Regions from separate parts of the Marinomonas dokdonensis genome, predicted to be linked through region 2. Evidence: predicted binding sites of a transcription regulator. Region 2 holds the regulator's gene; each other region holds the start of a gene.

Region 1 (6,190 bases), 120 kb from region 2:
ACTCAGCAAACTCACTAGACACAGCGTTCCAACGCTTGTCTTCTGGTCAACGAATTAACAGTGCTGCAGACGATGCTGCAGGCTTACAAATTTCTGACCGATTAACGTCACAGATCAACGGTCTAAACCAAGCAGTTCGAAATGCCAACGATGGTATTTCACTAGCCCAAACCGCAGAGGGAGCGTTAGACGAATCAACTGATATGTTACAGCGTATGCGTACATTATCGATTCAAGCAGCAAACTCCTCTAACACGGACAAAGACCGCTTGGCCTTGCAAGAAGAAATGGCTCAGCTAGCTGAAGAAATTAACCGAATTGCGGAAACAACCACTTTTGGTGGACGTAACCTACTAGATGGTACATACGACGGTGTATTCCAGGTTGGTGCGGATGCTAACCAAACCATTAGTTTCTCTATGCGTTTTGGTGGTGGTGCTAACTCTATTGACTACCAAACAAACAATGGTTTTACCATGTCTGGTTTGTCTAATCAGGCGTCTACGCCAGTTAATGCGTCTACAGCTTCTGTTTCTACAGCAGCCAATGCGCAAAGTATGATTTCCATCATTGATACCATGATTTCAGGCATTGACTCTAAGCGAGCCGAGCTTGGTGCGGTACAAAACCGTTTCAGTTCGACCATTAGTAACTTAAGTAATATTTCTGAAAACGTTGCTGCAGCTCGAGCACGTATTCGAGACGCTGATTTCGCGGAAGAAACAGCAGCCTTAACCAGTGCGCAGATCCTACAGCAAGCAAGTAGTACGATTTTGGCTCAAGCGAACCAGCGTCCACAAGCGGCCTTGTCATTACTAGGGAACTAATTTATCGGCTTATGAGCTATTGATAAGAGGCAATTCTTTGCCTAATAGATAACTGTTTTTTCGAGTGTGTTCTCGAATTTAAGTCACTTCTCTCTCCTAGAGGTGGCTTTTAGCCGGATGAGAAATCATCCGGCTTTTTTCGTTTTTGTAGAAGCTGTTGGTGTTTTTATGAGCAGTATTTACTTGCCGGTGAGATTTGTTCAGCCAGCGTATACGAATTAAGTGGCGGACGGCGTCATAGAAAAAGGATGTGGTATTTGAATCGAAAAAACTAGGTTGGCAAGCGTTCACGCTTTTGTCCAAGTGTTCATAGTGGACAGCTCTGTCGCTTTGCGAGACAGCTGCTTGTGTATTGTTATGGATAAAGCCTTGAGATTGGCTTGGTCTTTAGCGGCTTACGGCCATGTTCAATAAGCGAGCGAGAACGAAAACTTCTCCTTTATAGGTCTACTGTGTGATACGCAGAAGGGTCTAACTATGAGGATCACTGGTGGCTGAAGAGGGCTTTTTGGGGCTGTTGGCTTGTGACTAAGTATTTGAATATCCATGGATTTGTTGATGTGTAGGTAGGCCGAGCATATTGCTCGTGGTGTGCTCTGCATGCGCTCTTTCACAGTGCTGGGTAAGTTGAATGAGACTCGGTGAGACAGGTTTCGTGTGATGACGCCTGCCCGAAGCCAATGTGAAGCAGTTTTAGTTAATGTGCGCTGGTGGCTGGTTTTAGGCTAGGGAGCTTTCCCTTATTGGTTTGGCAAAAATTTGTCGGCAAGCCTGGGGTACGTGTCCTGAGATACAAGTCTCTCCAGCTAGGTTGGCTCAGGCAGGAGCTTCCGGTGTTGCACTTATTCCCAGTTGAGGACGAGGGCTTCATAGGTTCTCGTTTTATTGATTGGTGGGGTTTTCATGCTTGTGTATAGGCGCAGGCATGTTGAAGGGATTCTACGTTCAATAAACGCCTTTTTTAGGGTGTTTTTAAAGATTTTTTAAGTTTTTTTAATGAAGAAGTAATTTTTATTTTTTCTCTTAAAAAATACTTAAATCAATGAGTTAGGGAAATTTTTTGCCAGTTGTGCGGTGTGTTTCTGCCGTTAATGGGAAAATATTTTCTGCAAAGTGTTAAAGGTCTCAAAAAGTCGACCGATAACTAAATTACGATCTGCAAACTAATCGCAGAAAATTGAAAAACTAGGAGGCTATAATGGCTCTTTATGTAAATACGAATACTTCGTCTACAAATGCGCAGCGTCAGTTGATGAGCTCTGGTAAAACGCTGGATACATCTTTCCAACGTTTGTCTTCTGGCTTACGTATTAACAGTGCGGCGGATGATGCGGCAGGTTTGCAAATCTCCAACCGTCTTACTTCTCAAATCAATGGCTTGAACCAGTCTGTTCGTAACGCCAACGATGGTATTTCTTTAGCGCAAACGGCTGAGGGTGCACTTAACGAAACAACTGAAATGTTGCAACGTATGCGTACACTTTCTATCCAGTCTGCTAACGGCTCTAACTCTGATGAAGATCGTGTAGCGCTTCAGCAAGAAGTTAGTCAGTTGTCTACTGAGATTAACCGTATTGCTTCTGATACCACTTTTGGTGGCGCAAACTTACTTGACGGTACGTTTGAAGGTATCTTCCAGGTAGGTGCTGATGCTAACCAAACAATCAGCTTCAGTATGACTAAGGGTGGTATCAACGACTCTATCGACTTAGCGGCTTCTGGTGGTTTCACTATGACTGGTTTGTCTGCAGGTGCGACGACTCAGGTGACGGCTGATACAGCTTCCGTATCCAGTGTTGCCAACGCGCAAAGCATGATCTCTATCCTAGATAGCATGATTGCAGCGGTAGACTCTAAGCGAGCAAACCTAGGTGCTGTACAAAACCGTTTCAGCTCTAGTATCAGTAACTTGAGTAACATCAGTGAAAACGTAGCGGCTGCACGATCTCGTGTACGTGATGCTGACTTCGCTGAAGAAACCGCTCAACTTACCAGTGCACAAATTTTGCAACAGGCCAGTTCTTCTATCTTGGCTCAAGCAAATCAAAGACCGCAAACAGCATTGTCTCTATTGGGATAATATTGCGATTACGAAAAGCTGGGGCGCGGCCTCAGCTTTTGCTTTTGTGAAGGAATACTGAAATGTCTATTAGTTCTAGTGATTTTTCAAAGCAAGCACTTGGTGGCATTCCTAATCGTCCAGAACAGCGAGTGGCTGATGACTTTCGAGCAATGCGCCAAGCAAGCGCTAAAGTTGTTCAGAACACGGCCGATAGTAATAGAGCAAATTCTGGAAATAACGGTCAGGCGTCCCAATCAAGTCAAAAAATTGAGCCGCAACAGGTCGAGAAAGTAAACCAGAAAATGGCTCAGCTGAGTGTTCATTTGTCTTTCGAAGTAAACGAAGGCGGTGATCAAAATGTCGTGAAAGTAATGGATCAGACGACTGGGGATGTTGTACGTCAAATTCCGACGGAAGAATTTCTTAAAATGTCTGAGCGAATCGATGCTATCATGAGTCAACTTAGCGAGGTAAAAGGCAGCTTGGTAAACAGTCAGGCTTGAGTTTGATAAACGATGCTTAGGCATCCGGAGATAGGTTATGTCGGTAGGCTCATTAGGGGCAGGTTCTGGACTCGATCTAGAGAGCCTTGTTAAAAATATGGTGAGTGCCCAACGAGACACCAAAGTGAAGCTTTATAACGATAAGTTAGAAGGTTTTGAGACAAAACTGTCTGCTTTGGGGAGTGTTGGCGCAGCAATCGACAGCTTTAAATCTTCCGTCAAAACATTGAACGATGAAACTCTGTTTACCGGGCGCAATGCCATCATTGACCAAGAAGAAGGCAATGAAAGCATTGCCATCTCTACTGACAATACAGCCTCTAACGGTTCTTATGCTATCAGTGTTAATCAAACAGCTTCTGGTAGTCGTATTGTGTCGGCAGATGGCTTGTTCAGCTCCGGTGATGACATAATCACCACGGTTGGTGGTAACTTAAATTTATCGGCAGGCGATGATAGTTTCACACTTACTGTTGAGCCTGGCACAACCCTTTCCCAATTACGTAGCCAAATAAACAATTCTGCTGAAAACTTTGGTGTTTCTGCGAACCTTGTAGATGATGGCAACGGCAATCTTTTTCTTACCATGACGTCTTCTAAGCAAGGCGCAGAAAATACCTTACGAATTACCAACGAACCTACGCCTGTTCCCGAGGGGAGTGAGTTAGTCAGTGATGTGGATGATGATCTAGAGTCGCCTGCGTTAATTGAAACCGGGTTCGGTTTAGACAGTGTCTCGACCGAAGGGCTATCGGCAGGTTTGTATACTCCGCTTGGTGATGAAGCTAAAGATGCCATCATTACCGTTGATGGTATTTCTATACGTAATGATACAAACACCTTTGAAGATGCGGTATCAGGATTAACCATCGAAGCGTTGGCAATTTCTGATAAGCCAGCTAATGTTGATATTAGTTATGATCAACAAACGGTAAAAGAAGCGGTAGAGACCTTCATATCTTCCTACAATGAAATGGTCAGCGTGTTAAAGCAAAGCTCAGCCAAAGGGGCTGTGCTGAGTGGCAACAGCATGATACGTAATTTACAAAATTCTCTGTCTAGTGAACTGATGTCTAGCTCCACCAATACAGGTGTATTTTCATCTATTTTTGATATTGGCATCGAAATGCAGAATAATGCCGTGTTGAGTTTTGACAATGCGAAATTTGATAGTGCGATGAAAAAAGGCTACACCGAAGTATCCCCTTTATTTACAGGCGATACAGGGTTAGCTGAGTCACTCGATAACTTGCTGGATAACTATACTGGCTCACAAGGTATGAACAATACTCTTAAAGAGTCAGTTCGACGCTCTATTGATGACACGGAAGAGTCACTCAATGATTATGAAAAACGCATGGAACGCTACGAATCCACATTACGCGATAAGTTTACCGGTTTAGACTCTCAATTAGCGGGTATGAATGCCCAAGGTAACTATCTAAACTCTATGCTAGAAAAATTGTAATCATTGATGAGATTGAAATGAAAGTGATATTTGGGGCTGTTTATGTATAACAAAAAAGGGATTCAAGCGTATCAGAAGGACTCTATTAAGTCTGATTTGGCCTCTGCTGACCCTCATCGAATTATCCAACTCTTAATGCAAGGGGCGCTTGAAAAACTGGCTCTTGGTAAAGGTTGCATTGATCGAGGAGATTGGGAAGGCAAAGCGAAAGCCTTAACCCGAGCGATCGAAATCATCAACGCCCTAAGAGATGCATTGGATAGAGATGCTAACCCTGAATTAGTGGATAACCTAGAGTCGCTATACGATTACATGGTTCTGCGTATTAATGAGGCCAGCGTAAACAAGGACTCAGCAATTGTTGATCAAGTTATGGGCTTAATCTTGCAGATTAAAAGTGCTTGGGACCAGATTTCAGAAATGGATAAGCAAGACGCTTACTCGGACAAAGAAGATGCTCGTGCAGGAGCAATTTAATGCTCGATATCAAACACTTAACGGAGTTGAGTGCCGCACTACAAGTTAGTACCCAGAACAAAGATATAGATGAAATACTAAGACTCTGCGCAGAGAATGACGGCTTTATATATTCCCTCAAGCCGTCTTCAAAAGACCCTGAAATCAATCAAGTGATCAAAGAATTTATTCTGGTTCATCAGTCCGCGACACAACTGATCCGCGATCTTCACCAAGAAATGCAAAAACAACTTTTCCAATCTACCAAAACCCGTAAGGGTGTCAGTCATTACAAAGGCGTGAAACATGCAGAATGATGATGCTAGCAACACTTTACTTGAAGAAGCAGAAGCCTTTGCCAAACTCTTTCAAGAGGGCTTGGTAAGACTGAGGGAAAATGATCAGCAATTTACCGATCGGTATGTTCGTAATATGGCTGTCTTCGAACAAGTCATGCCGCACATTTTTGAAGAGTTTAAAAACTATCAGCCAACAAAACGCCACATCTATTTAGAGGCCAGTGGTGAATTAAACCTTTATCGTGAAGATGTTAGTGCGCCCCTGTTTTCCACCACACCGCGAGAGCAAGCAAGGGGGAAAATTGATCGAGCCTTACAGACCCCCAATAAAACCTTACTTAATCTGGGTCGTACTGAAAATCATCCCAGTCGACACGTCTTTTACAGCAATAAAATGCTGGATGAAATCGAAACCCAACAACACGCCATGGCGCCCTTAAAAGTATGGCCTGATTTTGTCGGGGGCTGTGTTTTATTTGGTTTGGAATTTGGCTATCAACTTGAATATCTGCTTAGCCAGAGATCCATCAAGCACCTGTATTTATACGAAACCGACTTAGACTTTTTCTACTACT
Region 2 (6,190 bases):
TGATGAAATCCCCGAAGGTTTGTTTAAAGTTGTCGCGCAATTACTAGCGTATGTTTATCAATTAAGAAATGCTCGTTACGGAGCGACGGCTCCAAATGGTATGCCAGATTTAGAAGTTCCTGCAGAGTATCAGTGGGATGGGCAGTAATTGTGTGTTTGCTGAGTGTTTTTTTAGAGGTTTTTTGTGATTTTTGACCGCAATCGTGTGGCTGGGCAAGTTCAAAGTATTTTTAGTGGCAATCTAGGTATTCCTATTTTGCTGTTGTCATTGTTAGCAATGATGATCTTGCCAATTCCGGCTTTTCTGCTGGATGTTCTCTTTACCTTCAATATCGCCTTGGCGATTGTTGTGCTTTTGGTTGCTATTTATTCCATGCGGCCGTTAGATTTTGCTGTCTTTCCTACCGTATTGCTGGTGTCAACCTTAATGCGTTTGGCCCTAAATGTGGCCTCGACTCGTGTGGTCTTGCTGAATGGCCACGAAGGGGGCGATGCGGCGGGTAAGGTTATCGAAGCCTTTGGTGAGGTGGTAATTGGTGGTAACTATGTTGTTGGTTTTGTGGTGTTTGCCATTTTAATGATCATCAACTTTGCGGTGGTGACCAAGGGTGCGGGGCGTATCTCGGAAGTTAGTGCTCGTTTTACCTTGGATGCCATGCCCGGTAAGCAAATGGCCATCGACGCAGATCTTAACGCTGGCATGATAGATGCGGATCAGGCGAAGCAACGCCGTATTGAAATATCATCTGAAGCAGAGTTTTATGGGTCCATGGACGGTGCCTCTAAATTTGTGAAAGGGGACGCTATTGCGGGGTTGTTGATTCTAGGGATCAATATTATCGGTGGATTAGCCATTGGTATGGCGCAACATGATTTATCCTTTACTGAGGCGATTGAGCGTTACTCACTGTTAACCATTGGTGACGGTCTTGTGGCTCAGTTACCGTCTCTCATGCTGTCTACTGCTGCGGCGATAATGGTTACCCGAGTAAATGAAACGGGTGACATGGGCACACAAGTGGTTAGCCAGATGTTTGGCTCACCAAAGGCCTTGTATGTGGCGGCTGGTGTTATGGCGATCATGGGGATAGTGCCAGGTATGCCCCATTTGTCATTCCTATCTCTTGCAGCTTGTATCGGTGGTTTAGCTTACTTCCTTGAGTATCGTAAAAAACAGAAAGCTAAGCAGGGGGTTAAATCCAGTGCTAAGTCTTCCTCAAGTAATGCTCCAGCCCCAGAAGTGAAAGATTTGAGTTGGGACGATGTAGCTCCAGTAGACATGCTGGGACTAGAAGTGGGTTATCGACTCATTCCTTTGGTGGATAAAGGTCAAGGTGGTGAACTGCTCGCACGAATAAAAGGGGTGAGACGCAAGCTTTCTCAGGACTTAGGCTTTCTGGTGCCTAGTGTGCATATTCGTGACAACCTTGACTTGATGCCAAATGCCTATCGGGTGACCCTGATGGGGGTTAGCTTAGCCGAGGCAGAAGTACACCCTGATAAAGACTTGGCCATAGACCCAGGGCAGGTGTTCGGTAAAGTGGATGGTATTGCCGGCAAAGACCCGTCTTTTGGTTTAGATGCCGTGTGGATTGACCCCAAAAAACGCGATCAAGCGCAAACCTACGGATACACTGTGGTGGATGTGAGCACGGTTGTGGCGACCCATATTAACCAGATCATGCATAAGCATGCTTATGAACTGATCGGTCATGATGAAGTGCAGCAGTTGCTTGGTTTGCTTAAACAATATAATCCAAAACTTGCTGAAGAGCTGGTTCCAAATACCGTTCCCCTGAACGTGCTATTGAAAGTCTTGCAGAATCTATTGATTGAAGGTGTACCGTTGCGTGATATGCGTACGGTAGCGGAAGCCATTATGGGTGTGCAGCCCAAAACTCAGGACCCTATGATTCTCACAGCGGCAGTGCGCACGGCCTTGTCGCGTTTGATCATACAAACCTTAGCGGAAGGGGCTGAAGAAATCCCTGTCCTAACCTTAGAGCCGCAGCTTGAAAAAATGTTAATGCAGACAGTTCAGCAAAGTCAGCAGTCTGGCATTAAAAATGAAGAAGCGCTTATATTGGAGCCGCAGATGGCAGAGCAATTGCAAGCTTCTCTCAAACAATCTGCGGAACAGCAAGAAGCAATGGGTAATACGCCAATATTGATTGTTTCTGCGCCGATTCGCCCAATGCTTGCACGATTCATGCGTTATGGCATGGTGAATATGTCTGTGCTTTCTTATCAAGAAGTACCAGACCATAAACGTATTACTGTGGTTGGCGTAATTGGTCAATAGTATCTGCAAAATGGAGTGATTTAGTCTCTATATTTATCCTATCCTTTCGGGTAAGCTATGGATTTGTAAGAAAAATAAACTGGAAGGATTGAAGTATTCATGCAGATTAGGCGGTTTCGAGCACCTGACATGCGGCAAGCGATACGGAAAGTACGCGATGCGGTAGGCCCTGACGCGGTCATTTTGTCAAATCAGCGATTGCCTACTGGTGAAATTGAAATTGTTGCCGCGTTAGACTATGACGGATCATTGCCTTCTAGTATGTCGTCTAACAAATCGGCAAAACCTGAGCCTACTTCCCTTAATCGAGATGTGCCGAGTCAAGAGAGAGCGCGTCCGAGTGATGATTATTTAGAACGCATAGAGCGTGCTAAACAGCAAAAAATGGATAAAGAAGCCGTGCCTGCAACCTCTAGCAGCAAGCCTTTATTCGATATGCCTGATTTGCCCCCTGATTATCAAGACCCTTCCGTAGAAGAAGCTCTTTCGCTTCGTAACCAGCAAGACGCAAAACAGCTTAAAGACATGGAACGTGAGCTATTACGCGTTCGTGAAATGCTAGAGCAAAGTCAAAGCTTGGTACAAGCGAGTAGTGGTGCGAAAGTGGATCCTATTGAAGCTCAAGCTCGAGATAAATTAACTCGCTTGGGTTTATCAGACTTTGTTATTTCTCGTCTGCTTGATGATATTGATCTCAAAGGTCGAGAAGATGATTGGAATCGTTTGCTAGCCCATTTGGCTGACTATATTCCTGTACGTTCTAGCGCCTCTGAGTTAAAAGGTTGTATCGCTTTTATGGGACCAACTGGGGTCGGTAAAACAACCTCTATTGGTAAAATTGCCGCTCAGCATGTGCTGAAGCATGGGCCAGACAGCGTTGTTCTTGTGACAACAGATACCTACAGAATTGCAGCTCATGAACAATTGCGTACCTTTGGGCGTATTTTGAACGTAGCGGTGGAAGTCGTCAGCGAATATTCTGACCTAAATGAAGTGTTAGCGAAATACGCGAATTATTCTTTAGTGTTGATTGATACGGCAGGTATGAATCCAAGAGATTCCAATTTAGAACGCCAATTGCTGATGATGAAACGAGCCCGTGCAAATGTTAAAAAACTCTTGGTTTTACCCTGTACAAGTCAGCGCCAAGTGCTAAAGACAGTTATCGATGTTTACTCACAGATCCAGCTTGATGGCTGTGTGCTGAGTAAGCTGGATGAATCGGCTTCATTGGGTGAGGCGATTAGTGTGGTAGTTGAAGAAGGTTTGCCTGTTGTATATATTGCAGATGGACAACGTATTCCAGATGACATCGAACCTGCCCGTGCCCATAATATTATTAGCCGAGCAGTTTATACGGCAGAACACTATAACCAATTGTATGGGGCGCTAAAGTACGGTAGTTAGTAAAGTTATGTTACTACCGAACACACAGTAGCGGACTATGTAGTAAGGTTGTGTAAAGCCATGAAAATTATTTGTGACTAAAAGGTCGTTAAGACTCATTTATGCAGAGTAAAAACGGATATAACACCTATAACAAAAAAGCTACCGTCTCGGTTGACGCAATCGTAGATCAATACGCTTTTTTGGTGAAAAAAATCGCCTTCCACCTATTGGCCAGATTGCCAGACAGTGTGGATGTGGACGATTTGATTCAAGCGGGCATGATGGGACTTATTGAAGCCTATAAACGTTTTGAGTCTACCAAGGGTGCTAGTTTCGAAACTTATGCCGGCATACGTATCCGTGGTTCTATCATGGATGAAGTGCGCAAATCCGACTGGGCGCCTCGCTCTGTGCGACGTAATGGTCGAGCGGTAAATAACGCGATTAAAGAGTTAGAAGCTAAAACCGGCCGTGATGTAACAGATTTAGAAGTGGCTGCTCACATGGGGATAGGTATCGACGAATACCATGATATTTTACATTCTTCCATGTCGAGCCAATTGTTTAGCTACGAAGAAATGCTAGATTCAGATGCCAGTAATTTAGATACGCCTGTTTCTAGCCATGAAAATACACCTTATTCATTAACGGAAGATGATGGTTTTCAGGTGCAATTGGCCAAAGAGATTGATGGCTTACCTGAACGTGAGAAAATGGTTCTTTCGCTTTATTACAATGATGAGTTGAACCTTAAAGAAATTGGTGCTGTATTAGGCGTCAGTGAATCAAGAGTTAGCCAAATCCATAGCCAGGCGGCTATGCGATTAAGAAGCCGATTAAGTGATTGGCAGGATTAAATTATGAGTTGTGAAAAATTACCTTTAGGGTATGGAGGTTGCATTGGATAAGAATATGAAAATCCTGATTGTTGATGACTTCTCTACGATGAGACGAATTATCAAGAATCTGTTAAGGGATTTAGGCTTTACCAACACGGTAGAAGCGGATGATGGTACCACTGCATTGCCTATCCTTCAGGCTGGAAGCATAGACTTCCTAGTAACTGACTGGAACATGCCTGGTATGACAGGGATCGAATTGCTACGTGCCGTTCGAGCAGACGAAAAACTGAAAAGTACCCCAGTACTTATGGTAACCGCTGAGGCTAAGCGTGACCAGATCATTGCAGCGGCGCAAGCTGGTGTGAACGGTTACGTTGTTAAACCATTTACGGCTGTTGCTCTCAAAGAGAAAATTGAGAAGATTTTTGAACGCATAGACGCGACGAAGTAGGGGCGGCAAATGTCAGGTAAATTGGGGTCTGAAATAAGCGAATTTGAAAGCCTAGTAAAAAACGGTGCCACAGATCTTGTTAATCATCTTGAGGCAGGCGATTTTGGTAGTGCGATTAAAATCATCCAAGAGCTGAGTGAAGCTCGACATAAAAGTTTTTATAACGAAGTTGGATTCTTAACGCGTAGCTTGCATGATGCCATTCGCGATTTTCAATTTGATTCAGCAGAACTTGTAAATAAAGATGATGATTCAGCAACACGCATTACGGATGCCTCGGATCGACTCAACTATGTCGTTGAAATGACCAGTGCGGCGGCCAATAAAACCATGGATATGGTAGACGATAGCGTACCTGTTGCCAGTGAATTGCAAACTCGTGCGAAAGAGTTGCGCAAAGACTGGGGACGCTTAATCCAACGTGATCTAACTCCCCAAGAATTCCGTGATTTATATAAGCGTATCGATGCATTCTTAGCTTATACAGATGACAGTGCTACCACACTGCACTCCAATCTTAATACGATTTTACTTGAGCAAGGTTACCAAGACCTTACCGGACAAGTGATTACCAAGGTGAACGGTTTAATCCATGATGTGGAAGAAAAACTGGTTCATTTGGTCGCTGTGGCGGGTCGAGTAGACAGTATTTCTGGTATGGAACATACGGTAAAAGAGAAAAAAGTCGATGACACGCGTGGACATGGTCCAGCGATCAATATTGCAGACAACCCAGAAGTACTTAATAACCAAGATGAAGTCGATGATTTATTATCGAGTTTAGGTTTCTAAAAGGGGCTGAGGATGAGTTTCGAGGTCGATGAAGAAATTCTACAAGATTTTTTAGTAGAAGCAGGTGAAATACTAGAGCAGCTATCTGAACAGCTGGTTGATCTAGAGCAAAACCCAGATGACAAACCTTTACTGAATGCTATCTTCCGAGGCTTTCACACAGTCAAAGGTGGGGCCGGATTTTTACAATTAACCGCTTTGGTTGATTGCTGTCACTATGCCGAAAACGTATTTGATATTCTACGTAATGGTCAGCGCCAAATTGACTCTGACCTTATGGATATTGTTTTACGTGCCCTAGACTCTGTTAACGAAATGTTTGAAACAGTTCGTGCCGGTGGTGAACCTGAACGTGCCGACCCTGAGCTTATTTCAGCACTGAGTGCTTATGCAGAGCCGCCAAGCGAAGAAGAA
Region 3 (6,190 bases), 140 kb from region 2:
GGGCTTTATGTTTGCACCAAATCATCACTCCGCCATGAAGTACGCGGTAGGCCCAAGAAAAGAGATGGCTACGCGAACCCTATTCAATTTGTTAGGGCCGCTAACAAATCCTGCTAATGCCAAAAGTCAGGTTATGGGAGTATTCGATAAAAAATGGTTACGCCCAATTGCTGAAGTATTAAAAGCTTTAGGCAGTGAGCATGTGATGGTGGTTCATTCTCAAGACGGTTTAGACGAGATCAGTCTGGCCGCTGCTACGGATGTGGCCGAGTTAAAAAATGGCGAGATTCGTGAATATCAAATATCTCCTGAAGACTTTGGTATACCAACTCAAAGTGTAGCGCCACTTCAAGCCCAAGATGCTGAGCAGAGTTTAGCCTTGATCAAGAGTGCCTTAGAAGGCAAAGGGGAAGTTAACCCTGCTCGCGATATTGTTGCTCTTAATGCAGGGGCTGCGATTTATGTGTGTGGTGTCGCGGATAGTTTGGCGGAAGGTGTGACCATTGCTGAAGATGTGATCGGTAGTGGCATGGCAAAAATTAAGATGTCCGAATTGGCGAGTTTTACTCGTTGTTTTATGGATAACGAATCCTTGTAGCGGATAGGAGCAATAGCTTAATGCAAGTTGAAACACCTACAATTTTAAAGAAAATTGTTGCTCGAAAATACGAAGAAATTGCTGAGCGCAAAGGGCATTCCCCTAATGAAAGCCTTGAGTTGGCAGCTTCTGTGGCGAATGTACATAATGCGCCTCGTGGTTTTGCTAAAGCCTTAAGAGCTAAGATCGCTCAGCAAGAAGCGGCTGTGATTGCAGAAATAAAAAAAGCTTCTCCTAGTAAAGGAGTGCTACGCGACGCTTTCTTTCCGGCGGATATTGCTAAATCTTATGAGGCGGCTGGGGCGGCGTGTTTGTCTGTTTTGACCGATCGTGACTTTTTCCAAGGTCATGAAGATTATCTCGTGGAAGCTCGCGCGGCATGTCAGTTACCCGTGATACGTAAAGACTTTATTGTCGATGAATATCAGGTGTTAGAAGCCCGCTCTATCGGTGCGGACTGCATTTTGCTGATTGCTGCGTGTCTAAGCGGTGAAAAGCTTCAAGCATTAGATATCATGGCGAGAGATTTGGGGATGGATGTGCTGGTGGAAGTGCATAACCGCCCAGAGCTAGAGTTGGCCTTAGAATATACCCAAACTGAGTTGTTAGGTATTAACAACCGAGATTTGCATAGCTTTGAACTGAGCCTAAATCACACTTTTGAGTTGTTGGACAGTATCCCAGAAGATCGCTTGATTGTTACCGAAAGTGGTATCCATACTCGTGACGATGTGGCGGTTATGAGGGAAAAAGACATCCACACTTTCTTGGTGGGTGAGGCATTTATGCGTGCGGATAACCCGGGCCAAAAATTGGCTGAGTTATTTAAGTAAACAGATTAGGTGAAATAAAATTGATGGAAACAAAAGTAAGTTGGCAAGAAGACGTTCATTTTACGGCTGAAACTGGCTCTGGCTTTAAAGTAGAGATTGATGGTCAGCAACTTGCAGGACCTCGCCCTATGGAGTTGATTCTAGCGGGTCTAGGTGGTTGTACTTCTTATGATGTTGTGGGAATTTTAAAAAAATCTCGCCAAGATGTAGTGTCCTGTGTGGCTGAAATTCAAGCTGACCGTGCGGATGCCGTCCCTGCGGTTTTCACTGAAATTCGTGTGAAATTTGTCGTAACTGGCCGCAAGCTGAAAGAGAGTGTCGTCGCCCGAGCGGTTAAGCTTTCTGCGGAAGAGTATTGCTCTGCTTCTTTGATGCTAGAAAAGGGTGGCGTTAAAATTATTCACAGTTATGAGATTGTTGAAGTGGAATAACCTACACCAGTTTCTGAAGAAGGCTTTCTAAGGTACTTAGGAGGCCTTTTTTTATGTTGGTAGGAATAGACTAAAGAAGCATTTTGAAATGGCGTCCCCGGCAGGAATCGAACCTGCAACCTAGCCTTAGGAGGGCCATGTTATATCCATTTAACTACGGGGACGCGAAGAGGCAATAGTATATAACGATTTGAGTGTTTTGTTGAAGTCTTGCAGCGCTATTTGCTGTCCATCTATATGAAAAAAAAGACTTTTTTGAATTTTGGTGTGTGAGTGCAGGGGGAATTAAGCTCTGCCTAAGGTGTGCTTGCTGCTGACAGGATGAGTAGCGCCTCTGGCGGTATAGACCTTGTTTTTGTTGTTATGACCTTGCAGTAACTCAAATAGACTCTTGTTGCGTTTTTGCAGAGTGTTAAGAATGCGGGCATTGCTATGGTTTTTGGTTTTGCATTCCTGCAGTGCGCTTTCACATTCTTGCATAAGCTGTCGAATGTCATCCAGTGAGTTGTCTTGCTTGGCAAGCCAGGATTTAAATTCTTGTTCAGTAGGGTTTTTGCGATCAACAATATCAAACTTGATCAGCACCTTGATGCGTTTTTCGTTTAACGCATTCATTTCTTCAAGTAGGAGCTTTTTTTGTTCGGCTAGGGATAAGATGATGTCACTGTTTAAGCCACCGAAAGCAACCCTTTCTTCATCAAGAAGATTAGATAGCTCTAGTAGTATCTCTTTACTTCTGATGAAAATAGGGGCAAGTGGCAGCATAAGATTAGGTGCTTAAAGGTCGTGTTGTGAGTACATCGACCTAAAACAAAGAATCCATTGAGGCCATGTTGTTGGCTAATTTTTGCGAATCTATACGATATTCACCTGCCGCGATAGCACGCTTAATTTGCTCAACTTTTTCCATATCAACATCTGGAAGGCTACTGATCTTTGCTTCTTGGCTTTGTAGTGTTTGCGCAGCACCGCTTAGGCGTACTGTATCTTCCGCCATTTTCTCATTGCTGCGGACATTACTTTCTACAGACGTGCCTGACGCACCTTCTTTCGAAGTGCGCTCATTCTTGCCGACACTATTTTGGGTAGATAACCCTGTTAAGTGTATTGCCATTATGTTTCCGCCTTAATTTGTTTTATCTAACAACACTATCGGCTAAGTTAATTAAAACTTTAGAAATATTTAGCTAAAAATAATTTTGCCAATCTAGATGATGTAAAGCTGCTTAATAGTTTACAAGAACCTCGCCACTAGATACAACTTTACCGTAAATAATTCGCCCTGAACTGGCATTTTTGACACGGATTTGTTGTTCTACGACGCCACTTTCTAACGCTATACCATTCATTTTGACTTGAATGCTGCCGCTTCTTGCGACGATTAACACTTGATCGCCTTTTTTGATCAATAAGGGTTGTTTCGTATTGGTGCTCGTAATAAAAGTGTTCGTTCGTATGTTTCGAGACGCAACTAAACCATAAGGTGGGCGCTCAGCGGTAAAGTATTGTCCACGAAGGTCAACCAGATCCACTTCGCCAATACTGGTGTTGGACTGGTTGATGGTGTCCCCTCGCTTAATTGGTGCACTGGTTCTTATTGCGGACACTAGGATTGATTGGGTGGCAGGAACATAGGACTTCCAAACTGGGTTTGAACAACTTATGACATAGTTAGTACGTTTCGCTGCACCTTCTCTTTGGTTGCTGATGCTCACTGTTTCATCTTGACAGGTTGGAAGGTAGTTAAGGGAAGCTAAATTGTTGAGCGCAATTTTGATGCTGGCATTGGGGTAAATTTCGGCCAAGCGTGGAATTTCGACTTCATTAATGAAGCGGTTTAACTGTTCTTCAATTGAAGCGGCAAAAAGTCCACCGATTTGTAAACAAATGAAGGCTATTGTTAGCCTTGCTACTCCCATAATGAATACTCTTTATCTCTAGTTGTGTATTTAATATCAGATAGGGGATAAGATATTAGTAAATTTATAAAAATCACTCTATCATTGGGCATTATCTTTTAACACTGGGTAGTTCCCCTTTTTGCTGTTTACTTAAGATTTGTTGGAGGCATGTATGGCTGGCGTTTTAGATAGTGTAAATCAACGCACTCAGCTGGTTGGAGAAAATCGCCTGGAATTGTTGCTGTTTCGTTTAAACGGTAAGCAAATCTACGGCATTAACGTTTTTAAAGTGAAAGAAGTTCTCCAATGTCCTAAATTGACCACCATGCCTCACAGTAGCCCTGTCGTTCGAGGGGTTGCTCATATCCGTGGTGGTACGATTCCGATTCTTGATCTTGGTCTTGCTACGGGTGCTAGCCCAATTGAAAATATTAGCCAATGCTTCGTTATTATTACTGAGTATAACCGTCGTATACAGGGTTTCTTAGTACGCGGAGTTGAGCGTATTGTAAACATGAACTGGAGTGATATTCAGCCACCGCCAAAAGGCTTGTCCAATGACAACTACTTAACAGCGGTTTGTCAGGTTGACAAAGAAATGGTCGAAATTATCGATGTGGAGCAGATTCTTTCCGAAGTGGCTCCGACTCGTCAGGCTATTTCAGATGGTATTGTCACCGATGATGTGCAGGAAAATGCCAAGCAACATCATATCCTAATCGTAGATGACTCTTCCGTGGCGCGGAAACAGATTAAACGCTGTATGGAGCAAGTTGGCTTTGCTACGACAGTGCTGTGTGACGGTCGAGAGGCTCTTGAGTTCCTGCAAGGTATGGTTGCTGATGGCGCAGATGTTACTAAAGAGTTTTCTATGGTCATTTCTGATATCGAAATGCCAGAAATGGATGGTTATACACTAACCACAGCGATTCGTAATGATAGTCGCTTACAAGATCTATTTATCTTGTTGCATACCTCTCTAAGTGGTGTCTTCAATGAAGCGATGGTTAAAAAGGTAGGAGCGGATGGTTTCCTTGCTAAGTTTCAGCCAGATGAACTGGCAAGACTGGCGATCGAAACTGTTCAAGTGCAAAGTGAGTAATTGATTCGACTTTGTTGAATAACTGTTAGAGCTCAATGCTGAAAATTGAGCCTGAAATATGGAGTGTTAATGCTCAGTAGTGCCAATGCTATTACACCTAATGGTTATGTTAAATTTCGAGATTACTTGCAAAAAGTATGTGGCATTTCGCTAAGTGATAACAAACAATACTTAGTGGCAAGCCGACTAGGCCGCATTTTAGAGCGAGAGAAGTTTGATAAAATTGAGCGCTTAGTTGAAGTGCTTGAAGCGGGCCGTAACCCTAAGCTCAAAGAAGAAGTCATAAACGCCATGACGACTAACGAAACTTTGTGGTTTAGGGACTCCCACCCTTTTGAAATACTCAAAAATAAGTTGCTGCCTGAGCACGCTAACGTCCCTTTAAGAATCTGGTCGGCTGCTTCTTCGACGGGTCAAGAACCATACTCCATTAGTATGGTGGTCGAGGAGTCCAAAACTCATAGCAGTCGCTGTGAAATTGTTGCAACGGATATATGCACCAATATCTTAGCTCACGCTAAGCAAGGGGAATACGATAGTTTAGCCATTGCTCGGGGGTTGGGGTTAGATCTTCAAAATAAATACTTCGATAAAATTGATGATAAAACTTGGAAAATTCGCCCTCAGATCAGTAAGCGTGTGAGCTTTAAACACTTAAACTTAATCGACTCTTTTAGTGCCTTGGGTAAATTTGATATTATCTTTTGTCGTAATGTGCTGATCTATTTCTCAGCTGATTTGAAAATGGATATTATTAAACGCATGCACGCTTGCTTAAAGCCCGGAGGATATTTGTTTCTTGGTGGCGCGGAGGCTTTGAGTGGTCTGTCAGTTTACTTTGAAATTGTCCAGTGTCACCCTGGAATTGTTTATAAAGCGAAAGCTTTGTAATTAGAACTCTTGTTTGTAGGCCCGCTTATGCAAATAAGCGGGCTTTTTTTGTCTAAAAAATCCCCACTTTAAGCTATTCGCTATTGCCGCTTTTTGCCGATCAGGAAAAAGTGAAACATTAAGGTGTTGATTTCGTTGTGTTTTTTATTTGGCATCATTATTGCTTTATGTATGTGAAGTGAATTAATACATGAGGTTAGGATGGCAATTTCGTTCGATAAGGCATTTGCAGGACACGATAAAATGTTGGGTTTTAGAAGTGCTCGTGCTGCCATACTTGCAAATAATATCGCCAATGCCGATACGCCTAATTACAAGGCAAGAGATATCTCTTTTGACGGCATGTTGGCGAATGAGCAAGCGAAATTGAAGTTGTCGGCAACCAGTCAGAACCATTTGTCTGGCGGCTCTAGCGCAACAGAAAGCGGGCTTTT

Evidence for each region. Region 2 encodes FliA, which starts transcription of late flagellar genes. Its sites were predicted from a motif close to CTAAAGTTNNNNNNNNNNCNGCCGATA; they were not measured.
Region 1: ACUM5Y_RS02845 (flagellin N-terminal helical domain-containing protein) is a predicted target of FliA. The motif match lies at 1,944-1,970, and genes of this name have one in related genera.
Region 3: flgM (flagellar biosynthesis anti-sigma factor FlgM) is a predicted target of FliA. The motif match lies at 3,013-3,039, and genes of this name have one in related genera.

What each region holds. Positions count from the first base shown of each region.
Region 1 is NZ_JBRAND010000001.1:596,551-602,740, reverse strand. Features, by position in the region: gene ACUM5Y_RS02850 (flagellin N-terminal helical domain-containing protein) at 1-827, shown strand, start outside; gene ACUM5Y_RS02845 (flagellin N-terminal helical domain-containing protein) at 2,026-2,907, shown strand; gene ACUM5Y_RS02840 (flagellar protein FlaG) at 2,970-3,392, shown strand; gene fliD (flagellar filament capping protein FliD) at 3,430-4,860, shown strand; gene fliS (flagellar export chaperone FliS) at 4,903-5,337, shown strand; gene ACUM5Y_RS02825 (hypothetical protein) at 5,337-5,633, shown strand; gene ACUM5Y_RS02820 (motility associated factor glycosyltransferase family protein) at 5,623-6,190, shown strand, end outside.
Region 2 is NZ_JBRAND010000001.1:474,962-481,151, reverse strand. Features, by position in the region: gene flhB (flagellar biosynthesis protein FlhB) at 1-148, shown strand, start outside; gene flhA (flagellar biosynthesis protein FlhA) at 185-2,302, shown strand; gene flhF (flagellar biosynthesis GTPase FlhF) at 2,402-3,709, shown strand; gene ACUM5Y_RS02270 (RNA polymerase sigma factor FliA) at 3,811-4,548, shown strand; gene ACUM5Y_RS02265 (chemotaxis response regulator CheY) at 4,604-4,984, shown strand; gene ACUM5Y_RS02260 (protein phosphatase CheZ) at 4,994-5,776, shown strand; gene ACUM5Y_RS02255 (chemotaxis protein CheA) at 5,789-6,190, shown strand, end outside.
Region 3 is NZ_JBRAND010000001.1:615,884-622,073, reverse strand. Features, by position in the region: gene trpD (anthranilate phosphoribosyltransferase) at 1-598, shown strand, start outside; gene trpC (indole-3-glycerol phosphate synthase TrpC) at 619-1,431, shown strand; gene ACUM5Y_RS02945 (OsmC family protein) at 1,455-1,862, shown strand; tRNA gene ACUM5Y_RS02940 (tRNA-Arg) at 1,952-2,026, opposite strand; gene ACUM5Y_RS02935 (flagellar protein FlgN) at 2,148-2,627, opposite strand; gene flgM (flagellar biosynthesis anti-sigma factor FlgM) at 2,668-2,976, opposite strand; gene flgA (flagellar basal body P-ring formation chaperone FlgA) at 3,089-3,781, opposite strand; gene ACUM5Y_RS02920 (chemotaxis protein CheV) at 3,936-4,865, shown strand; gene ACUM5Y_RS02915 (CheR family methyltransferase) at 4,935-5,756, shown strand; gene flgB (flagellar basal body rod protein FlgB) at 5,958-6,190, shown strand, end outside.